3 regions of the Microbispora sp. H10836 genome follow, and region 1 is predicted to be linked to each of the others. Evidence: predicted binding sites of a transcription regulator. Region 1 holds the regulator's gene; each other region holds the start of a gene.
What was found. The regulator HrcA, encoded in region 1, represses chaperone genes, less so after heat shock. The targets are predictions, from matches to a motif close to TTGGCACTCTCNNNNNGAGAGTGCCAA.
Positions count from the first base shown of each region.

Region 1 (3,273 bases):
CGTACATGCGGGGAACGCTAGCAAATCACGCCATGCGACGGCGGGCCCCGGAACGGCGCACCAGCACGACGATCGTCACGATCACCGCGGCCAGGAAGCCGACGGTGGGCAGCGCCAGCAGCGCGAGCGCACCGCCCACCAGCCTGCCGATGTCGCCGGTGAGCTGCTTGCCGACGCCGAACCTCACCCCGTCGCCGTCGCAGGCGACCTGGTAGGTGCCCGCCTGCGGGACGCCGGCCTCGAACAGCAGCTCCCAGGTGGTGCCGTTCAGCGTGACGGTCTGGGAGGCGGCCGGCCGGGTCAGCCGCACCCGCGGGTCGGTGCCGTCGCCGAGCCGGCAGCTGACGTCGGTGGGCTGGTCGACCGCCGCGTAGATCGCGGGCTTGTCCGCGGGGTCGAGCGCGACGCTCACCGACTGCCCGCCGGAGAAGGTCGTGGTGGGCGCGACGTCGCCGATCGCGGAGAACATGCCGCCGGCGAATCCGCCGACCCCCGCCACCAGCAGGACGAGGAAGAGCGCCCAGGAAAGAAAGATCCACAGCAGGCGGGGCCGGATCGGCCGGGAGCCGCCGTACGGCGGGGGAACGGGGTGCGGCATCCGCAGGGTCGCGCCGGGCGGCGCGGCGGGCGCGGGGCGGGGGACCCGCATGGTGACGTCGGCCGGAGCGGGGTTCTGATTCTCGTACATAAGGTGAAGAGTCGACCATGCCACTTGCCGTCGATTTGCAGCCCGCTTGTCCTGGTGCCCTCCGCGTTATCGCACCACGTGGGGTGGTAGCCGTACACTTGGCACTCGGGAACACAGAGTGCCAGAGTCGGTGTTTCCAGGCACAGGGAGGTGACACATTGCTCGACGACCGCAAGCTCGCCGTTCTACGCGCCATCGTCGAGGACTACGTGTCCACCAACGAGCCGGTGGGGTCGAAGGCCCTGGCGGACAGGCACAACCTCGGCGTCTCCCCGGCGACGATCCGCAACGACATGGCGGCGCTGGAGGAGCAGGGATACATCACCCAGCCGCACACCAGCGCCGGCAGGGTGCCCACCGACAAGGGCTACCGCCTGTTCGTCGACCGGTTGTCCCAGATCAAGCCGCTGTCGGGGGCCGAGCGCAGGGCCATCGAGACCTTCCTCGCGGGGGCGGTGGACCTCGACGAGATCGTCATGCGCACGGTGCGGCTGCTCGCGCAGCTCACCCGGCAGGTCGCGGTGGTCCAGTACCCCTCGCTGACGAGGTCGTCGGTCCAGCATGTGGAGATCGTTCCGCTCGCCGAACGGCGGGTCATGCTGGTGCTGATCACCAACACGGGGCGGGTCGAGCAGCGGGTGGTCGACCTGCCCGAGGCCATCGCCGACGACCGCATCGCGAACCTGCGCGCCGTGCTCAACGCGTGCCTGGACGGGTGCGGGCTGTCCCAGGTGCCGGAGACCGTGGCCGACGTGCCCGAGCGGCTGCCCCCGGAGGACAGGCCTGCGGCGGTCACGATCCTGTCCGTGCTGCTCGAGACGCTCGTGGAGCGGCACGAGGAGAAAATCGCTTTCGCCGGTACGGCCAACCTCGCCGCCGCGGATTTCAGCGTCGGTCTGCGCGGCGTGCTGGAGGCGCTGGAGGAACAGGTCGTCCTCATCCGCCTGCTGGGCGAGACCGGCGGGCTGTCTGACATCACCGTCCGAATCGGATCCGAGAACCCCTACAGCGGGCTGCGCGGCACCTCTATCGTGGCCGCCGGATACGGTTCGGGCGACAGGGAACTGGCCCGGCTCGGAGTGCTGGGCCCGACACGAATGGACTATCCGGTGACGATGGGTGCGGTACGCGCGGTGGCGCGGTACGTCGGCCAGATCCTGGCGGGGTCATAAGTGTCCAACGACTACTACGCGACCCTTGGCGTACGGCGGGACGCCAGCCAGGAAGAGATCAAGAAGGCGTACCGCCGCCTGGCCCGTGAGCTGCACCCGGACGTCAATCCCGATCCGGAGACCCAGGAGCGGTTCAAGGAGATCAACCAGGCGTACGAGGTGCTGTCCGACGCGGGCAAGCGCCGCATGTACGACATGGGCGCCGACCCGTTCGGCGGCGGCGCGGGGGCCGGGGCCGGCGGCTTCGGGGCGGGCTTCCCGTTCAGCGACATCATGGACGCCTTCTTCGGCTCGGCGGGCGCGGCGCGGGGTCCCCGCTCGCGTGCCCGCCGGGGCCGCAACGCCACGATCCGGGTCGAGCTCGACCTGTCGGAGGCGGCCTTCGGCACGACCCGCGAGATCATGGTCGACACGGCCGTGGTCTGCGACGTCTGCCAGGGCTCCGGGGCGGCGGCGGGCACCCACCCCGACACCTGCGACATGTGTCACGGGCGCGGCGAGGTCTCGCAGGTGACCCGCTCGTTCCTCGGCCAGGTCATGACCTCCCGCCCCTGCCCCCAGTGCGGCGGGTTCGGCAGCGTCATCCGGCATCCCTGCATGGAGTGCTCGGGCGAGGGCCGGGTCAGGACCCGGCGCACGATCAAGGTCAGGATCCCGGCCGGCGTCGAGGACGGCACGCACATCCAGCTCGCCGGCGAGGGCGAGGTCGGTCCCGGCGGCGGGCCTCCCGGCGACCTGTTCCTGGAGATCGTCGAGCGGCCGCACGAAATCTTCGAGCGGCGCGGCGACGACCTGCACTGCACGGTCCACATCCCGATGACCGCCGCCGCGCTCGGCACCTCGATCACGATCGAGACCCTCGACGGACCCGAGGAGATCGACGTGCGGCCGGGTACCCAGGCCGGCCAGGTTATCCCGCTGTACGGCAAGGGCGTCCAGCGGCTCAACGAGACCGGCAGGGGCGACCTGCTGATCCACGTGAACGTCGAGACGCCGACCAAGCTCGAACCGCAGCAGGAGGAACTGCTGCGCGAGCTGGCGAAGCTGCGCGGGGAGGAGCGGCCGCCCGGCAAGTTCTCCCCGGGTCAGCAGGGCTTCTTCTCCCGCCTGCGGGACGCCTTCAACGGCCGCTGAGCTGATGGCATGAGCGAGCGGAGCGAGCGAGTCAATAGGCACAGGGTGTTTCGCTCATGCGACTTCGAGCCGCCAGGCGAGGAGGCGGCATGAGTGTTCCTGTGTTCCTGTCGGACGCGGCCGGCCGGACGGCGGACACCATCGTCCTGGACGGACCGGAGGGCCGGCACGCCGCCGCCGTACGCCGCCTGCGCCCGGGGGAGCGGATCGACCTGACCGACGGCGCGGGGCGGGTGGCCGAGTGCACGGTCACGGCGGCGGGCAAGGACTCGCTGACCG
Region 1 is NZ_JABBWU010000001.1:714,028-717,300, reverse strand. It holds gene HHX30_RS03375 (DUF3097 domain-containing protein) at 1-7, opposite strand, end outside; gene HHX30_RS03370 (hypothetical protein) at 26-688, opposite strand; gene hrcA (heat-inducible transcriptional repressor HrcA) at 847-1,860, shown strand; gene dnaJ (molecular chaperone DnaJ) at 1,861-2,994, shown strand; gene HHX30_RS03355 (16S rRNA (uracil(1498)-N(3))-methyltransferase) at 3,084-3,273, shown strand, end outside.

Region 2 (3,273 bases), on a different contig from region 1:
TCAGCGCCTTGCGGACGATCGAGACGCCGGTGGCCTCGTCGCCCGTCAGGCCCAGGTCGTCGAGCTCCTTGGACACGTGCACGAGCGCGGAGCCACCGCCGGAGACGATGCCCTCCTCGATCGCGGCGCGGGTCGCGGAGATCGCGTCCTCGAGGCGGTGCTTCTTCTCCTTCAGCTCCACCTCGGTCGCGGCGCCGACGCGCAGCACGCACACGCCACCCGCCAGCTTCGCGAGACGCTCCTGGAGCTTCTCGCGGTCCCAGTCGGAGTCGGACTGCTCGATCGCGACCTTGATCTCGCGGACGCGGTCCTCGATCGCCTGCGCGTCGCCGGCGCCGTCCACGATCGTGGTGGTGTCCTTGTTGACCACGACGCGGCGGGCCGTGCCGAGCACCTCGAGGCCGACGTGCTCCAGCTTGAGGCCGATCTCCTCGCTGACGACCTGGCCACCGGTGAGGATGGCGATGTCCTGCAGCATGGCCTTGCGGCGGTCGCCGAAGCCGGGGGCCTTGACGGCCACCGAGGTGAAGGTGCCCCGGATCTTGTTGGTCACCAGGACGGCCAGGGCCTCGCCCTCGACGTCCTCGGCGATGACCAGGAGCTGGCGCTTGCTCTGGGCGACCTTCTCCAGCAGCGGCAGGAAGTCCGCGATGGAGGAGATCTTGCCCTGGGTGATGAGGATGTAGGGGTCCTCGAGGACCGCCTCCATGCGCTCGGAGTCGGTCACCATGTAGTGCGACAGGTAGCCCTTGTCGAACTGGAGGCCCTCGGTGAACTCCAGCTCCAGGCCCATCGCGTTGGACTCCTCGACGGTGATGACACCGTCCTTGCCCACCTTGTCGAACGCCTCGGCGATCAGGCCGCCGATCTTCGCGTCCTGTGCGGAGATCGTGGCGACGTTGGCGATCTCCTTCTTGTCCTCGACGTGGCGGGCGCTGCCGAGCAGCCGCTCGCTGACGGCCTGGGCGGCCTTGTCGATGCCGCGCTTGAGGCCCAGCGGCTGCGCGCCGGCCGCGACGTTGCGCAGGCCCTCGCGGACCATGGCCTGGGCCAGGACGGTCGCGGTGGTGGTGCCGTCACCCGCGATGTCGTTGGTCTTGGTCGCCACTTCCTTGGCGAGCTGGGCGCCCAGGTTCTCGTACGGCTTGTCCAGCTCGACCTCGCGAGCGATGGTCACACCGTCGTTCGTGATCGTCGGGGCACCGAACTTCTTGTCGATGACGACATTGCGGCCACGGGGGCCGAGCGTCACCTTGACGGCGTCGGCGAGAGCGTTGACACCACGCTCGAGAGCGCGCCGCGCGTCCTCTTCGAACTCCAGGATCTTCGGCATTCAGGTCTCCTTGTGAGCGCGCGGAGCCCCGGGCGCGTGTCCCGGGGCTCCACTGGCCGACGCGGCCTACTTCTCGATGATGGCGAGCACGTCACGGGCCGAGAGCACCAGGTACTCCTCGCCGCCGTACTTGACCTCGGTGCCGCCGTACTTGCTGTAGAGGACGACGTCGCCCTCCTTGACGTCGAGCGGAATGCGCTTCTCGCCGTCCTCGTCCCAGTTGCCCGGACCCACAGCGAGGACGCGGCCCTCCTGCGGCTTCTCCTTGGCGGTGTCCGGGATGACCAGGCCGGAGGCGGTGGTCTGCTCGGCCTCAAGCGGCTGGACCACGATGCGGTCGCCGAGCGGCTTAACGGGAACCTTGGTGGCGGTCGTCACGATCGGACCTCCCCTTCAGATTGCGATGAATGAGCTGAAGAGGCGACCAGCGGCCTGCCGTCGCGGGTGTCAGACCTGTCTCGTCGCTGTTGGCACTCTCAATGGCAGAGTGCCAACACGAAACAGTATGCAAGTGGCGCGTGACAGTCAACACGAACCGGCATCGCAGGTCAGACGCGGGAGGCGTACGAGCCGGAGCGCACGTCGTCGACGATGCCCGGGCGGCTCGGCTGCCATCCGAGGACCTTCCTGGCGAGGTCGCCGCTCACCACCTGGCTCAGGGCCAGGCCCTCGGCGAACGGACGGCCGAGCACCTCGCTCGCCTCGCCGATCGGCCACGGCACCGCCTTCCCCGTACGGCCGGCCGCCGCCGCGACGTCGGCGACGCTCACCGCCTCCTCGGCGACACCGTGGAAGAGGCTCCCCGGCTCGGCCTTCTCGATCGCGAGCACGAGCAGGTCCGCCAGGTCGTCGACGTGGACGGCCGGCCAGGTCGGGGCCGGGCCGCCCGCGTGGACGTACCGCCCGTCCTCCCCCTCGGGGGAGGCGAGCAGCCCGGGGATGCCGCCGCCCCGGCCGTACACGATGCCGGGCCTGACGACGACGCCGCCCGCGTCCCGCACCAGCCCCTCCACCCGCGGCCGGTAGCCGGACAGGGTGATGGGGTTCGGCGGCGCGTCCTCGCCCGCCGCCTCCGTGGTGGTGCCGAGCACCCAGACGCCGCTGGTGTAGACGAGCCGCGCGCCACCGCCGGCCAGCGCCTCGATCGCCGCGACGTCCACCGCCTCGTCTCCGACGGGGTTGGCGGCGTGCACGACGACGTCGATGTCCGGCGTCACCGCCGCGCGGAGCGTCTCGGGCTCGTGGATGTCGCCGTGGCGCACCTCGCCGGGTACGGCGGCGTCGCGCGCCTTCGGACGGACGAGCGCGACGACCTCATGGCCGTGTTCGGCGAGGCGCTCCGCCAGCACCGATCCGATGTACCCCGTCGCGCCGAGCAGCAGGACCTTCATTCTCTTCCACCTCGAACATTTCGATGCTTTACTGTTCGACGCAGACGGTAGCGCATGCCCCGTCCATATTTCAACGTCGAAGCTTCGGTTACGATGGCCGGTGGAGGAGGAGCGGCGGAGGACCCAGGCCGCGCGCGCTATGAACGACACCCTCGTGGACGACACCACCTGCACCGGCGAAGACACCACCGGCGAAGACACGTGCACCGGCGCCACCGGCAACGACGCCGTCGACCAGATCCTCAGCCAGTGGGCCCGGGTGCGCCCGGACGTGGACTGTACGGCGATGGGGGTGGCCGGGCGGATCTCCCGCGCGTCCCGGCTGCTGGAGAAGGGCATCAAGGAGTACTTCTCCGAACATGACCTGGAACCGTGGGAGTTCGACGTGCTCGCGACTCTCTTCCGGTCCAATCCCGATCACCGGCTCTGCATGAGCGACCTCGCCACCGCCGCGATGGTCAGTTCGGCGGCGCTCACCAACCGGGTGGACCGCCTCGTCGCCAAGGAACTGGTGCGCCGGGAGGTCTCACCGTCCAACCGCCGCATGGT
Region 2 is NZ_JABBWU010000017.1:62,079-65,351, reverse strand. It holds gene groL (chaperonin GroEL) at 1-1,333, opposite strand, end outside; gene groES (co-chaperone GroES) at 1,400-1,714, opposite strand; gene HHX30_RS28060 (NAD-dependent epimerase/dehydratase family protein) at 1,882-2,724, opposite strand; gene HHX30_RS28055 (MarR family winged helix-turn-helix transcriptional regulator) at 2,864-3,273, shown strand, end outside.
Region 2: the regulator HrcA is predicted to act here: its motif matches at 1,801-1,827, upstream of groES (co-chaperone GroES).

Region 3 (3,273 bases), on a different contig from region 1:
GCGTTCCGCGCGGACGCGATGGTCCTGCACGACAACGACCTGGCGCACCACGCCTGGACGGCGGCGGGATACGCGCCGCAGACCGACTGCGGCCGCTGGGTCAGGCGCCTGGCCTGACGCCGCGGCGGGCGGACACGGGAAAGGGCGGTTCCCCCGTGGGGAACCGCCCTTCCGTTGAGACGAAGCAGGCTGATGGATCAGAAGTCCATGTCGCCGCCGCCGGGCATGGCGGGGGCCTTCTCCTTCTCGGGCTTCTCGGCGATGACGGCCTCGGTGGTCAGGAACAGCGCCGCGATGGACGCCGCGTTCTGCAGCGCCGAGCGGGTAACCTTGGCCGGGTCGATGATGCCGGACTCGAACATGTTGACGTACTCGCCGGTCGCGGCGTTGAGGCCCTCACCAGCCGGGAGGTGCCGGACCTTCTCCACCACGACGCCGCCCTCGAGGCCGGCGTTGACGGCGATCTGCTTCAGCGGCTCCTCGAGAGCCTTGCGGACGATCGCGGCACCGGTGGCCTCGTCACCGTTGACCTCGAGCTTGTCGAACGCGTTGGCGCCGGCCTGCAGCAGGGCCACGCCACCGCCGGGGACGATGCCCTCCTCGACCGCGGCCTTGGCGTTGCGGACGGCGTCCTCGATGCGGTGCTTGCGCTCCTTGAGCTCGACCTCGGTGGCCGCGCCGGCCTTGATGACGGCCACGCCGCCGGCCAGCTTGGCGAGGCGCTCCTGGAGCTTCTCGCGGTCGTAGTCGGAGTCGGTGCGCTCGATCTCGGCGCGGATCTCGTTGACCCGGCCGGCGATCTGCTCGGCGTCACCGGCGCCGTCGACGATCGTGGTCTCGTCCTTGGTCACGACGACCTTGCGGGCGCGGCCGAGCAGGTCGAGGGTGGCGTTCTCGAGCTTGAGACCGACCTCCTCGCTGATGACCTGGCCACCGGTGAGGGTGGCGATGTCGCCCAGCATGGCCTTGCGGCGGTCGCCGAAGCCGGGGGCCTTGACGGCCACGGACTTGAACAGGCCGCGGATCTTGTTGACGACCAGGGTCGCCAGGGCCTCGCCCTCGACGTCCTCGGCGATGATGACCAGCGGCTTGCCGGACTGCACGACCTTGTCGAGCAGCGGCAGGAGGTCCTTGTTCGCCGATACCTTGGAGTTGACGATCAGGATGTACGGGTCCTCGAAGACCGCCTCCATGCGCTCGGGGTCGGTCACGAAGTAGCCGGACACGTAGCCCTTGTCGAAGCGCATACCCTCGGTGAGCTCCAGCTCCAGGCCGAAGGTGTTGCTCTCCTCGACGGTGATGACGCCTTCCTTGCCCACCTTGTCCATCGCCTCGGCGATGAGGGAGCCGATCTCGGTGTCGGCCGCAGAGATGGAGGCGGTGGAGGCGATCTGCTCCTTGGTCTCCACGTCCTTGGCGAGCTTCGACAGCTCCTCGCTGACGCGCTCGACGGCGGCCTCGATGCCCTTCTTCAGCGCCATCGGGTTGGCGCCGGCGGCCACGTTGCGCAGACCCTCGCGGACCAGCGCCTGAGCGAGCACGGTAGCCGTCGTCGTGCCGTCACCGGCGACGTCGTCGGTCTTCTTCGCGACTTCCTTGACCAGCTCGGCGCCGATCTTCTCCCACGGGTCCTCGAGCTCGATCTCCTTGGCGATGGAGACACCGTCGTTGGTGATCGTGGGGGCGCCCCACTTCTTCTCCAGCACGACGTTGCGGCCCTTCGGGCCGAGGGTCACCTTCACGGCGTCGGCGAGCTGGTTCATACCGCGCTCGAGACCGCGCCGGGCGTCCTCGTCAAACGCGATCATCTTGGCTGCCATTAGGCTAGACCTCCCAGTAGCAGGGTGTCTTCAACGGACCGAGCCGACGCCCGCGACGGCTTGAGCCCGCTATCCCTGCGCGGGCCCCATCGCCCCGATCCCGGTTGTTGTCACTCTCGACCTCAGAGTGCCAAACAAGTATTTAGCACTCTCCCCCCGAGAGTGCAAGCGGAAGCCACCCTGACCAGCTTGGACGGTATGTCCAGAACAGCGCGAAGCGGGGAACACCGAGCGAGCCGGAGGGGCGCGCCGCCGGTCTGGACTGAGGAGAGGGAGTGAGGAACGAACTCCCGAACGACGAGGGCTGTGCCCCTGGCGCGCCTCCGGCACGACCCCGGCGGAAGTGAGCGCCCCGACGGTGAAGCGGGAGACACGGATCGTCCCGACGCGCGCAGCGGGCACGCATCGGAAGGCCCGGCCCGCGGGGGTCGCGAGCCGGGCCTTCCGATGGTCGATGACGGGATCAGACGGCCCGTACGGCCTCCGCCTGGGGGCCCTTCTGACCCTGCGTGATGTCGAACTCAACCCGCTGACCCTGCTCGAGGGCCTTGTAGCCGTCCATCATGATTGCCGAGTAATGGACGAACACGTCCTTCCCACCGTCTACCGCGATGAAGCCGTAGCCCTTGTCCGCGTTAAACCATTTGACGGTGCCCTGCGCCACTTCCGACTCCTCTTGCTGGGCTGGGGACCACCAAGAAGCCCCCGGTTTTGTCGATCGTCCTCGACCATACCCGTGTCAAGGCGTAGGACAACAGAGTCAATCCGCAAACTACTACTTGGCGTTCGCTCAAAGCGGGACCGAAGAATTTTCACTTTGCTGTTGAATAGTTGAGAGCTACACCTTTTGCCATAGCACCGCCCGACTTCTTCGCGATAGAAGTGCACTTCAGGTGCTCGGCGCCGGTGCGGCGGCTCAGCCTCCGGCGACGGCGGGGATGACCGAAATCTGCACCCCGTCCGGTGTGGCGGTGTCCAGACCGTCGGCGAATCGGACATCCTCTTCCCCGACGTAGACGTTGACAAAACGCCGAATCTTACCCGTTTCGTCCAGGATGCGTCCGCCGATGCCCGGGTAGTCCGCGTCCAGCTTCTGCAGGACCTCGCGGAGCGTTCCCCCCTCCCCGCTCACCTCCGCGGCTCCGTTGGTGTACGTCCGGAGAATCGTCGGAATCCGCACGGAAACGCTCATTGTTCGCTCGCTTTCGTTGCTGCCGATGGGCCTTGTGAAACGCTTTCAGTTGGCGAATGCCGCACGGAACGCGTCGAGAGAGGGACGGATGACGGCGGTGGGGCGGGCGTGCTCGGCCACCGCGTCGAGCGTCTTGAGCCCGTCACCGGTGTTCAGCACCACGGTCTCGGCGTCGGGGTCGAGGCGCCCCTCGCGCACCAGCTTGCGCAGCACGCCGACCGTGACGCCGCCCGCCGTCTCGGCGAAGACGCCCTCGGTCCT
Region 3 is NZ_JABBWU010000021.1:133,064-136,336, forward strand. It holds gene HHX30_RS31685 (GNAT family N-acetyltransferase) at 1-117, shown strand, start outside; gene groL (chaperonin GroEL) at 198-1,820, opposite strand; gene HHX30_RS31695 (cold-shock protein) at 2,284-2,484, opposite strand; gene HHX30_RS31700 (MoaD/ThiS family protein) at 2,737-3,012, opposite strand; gene thrC (threonine synthase) at 3,058-3,273, opposite strand, start outside.
Region 3: the regulator HrcA is predicted to act here: its motif matches at 1,928-1,954, upstream of groL (chaperonin GroEL).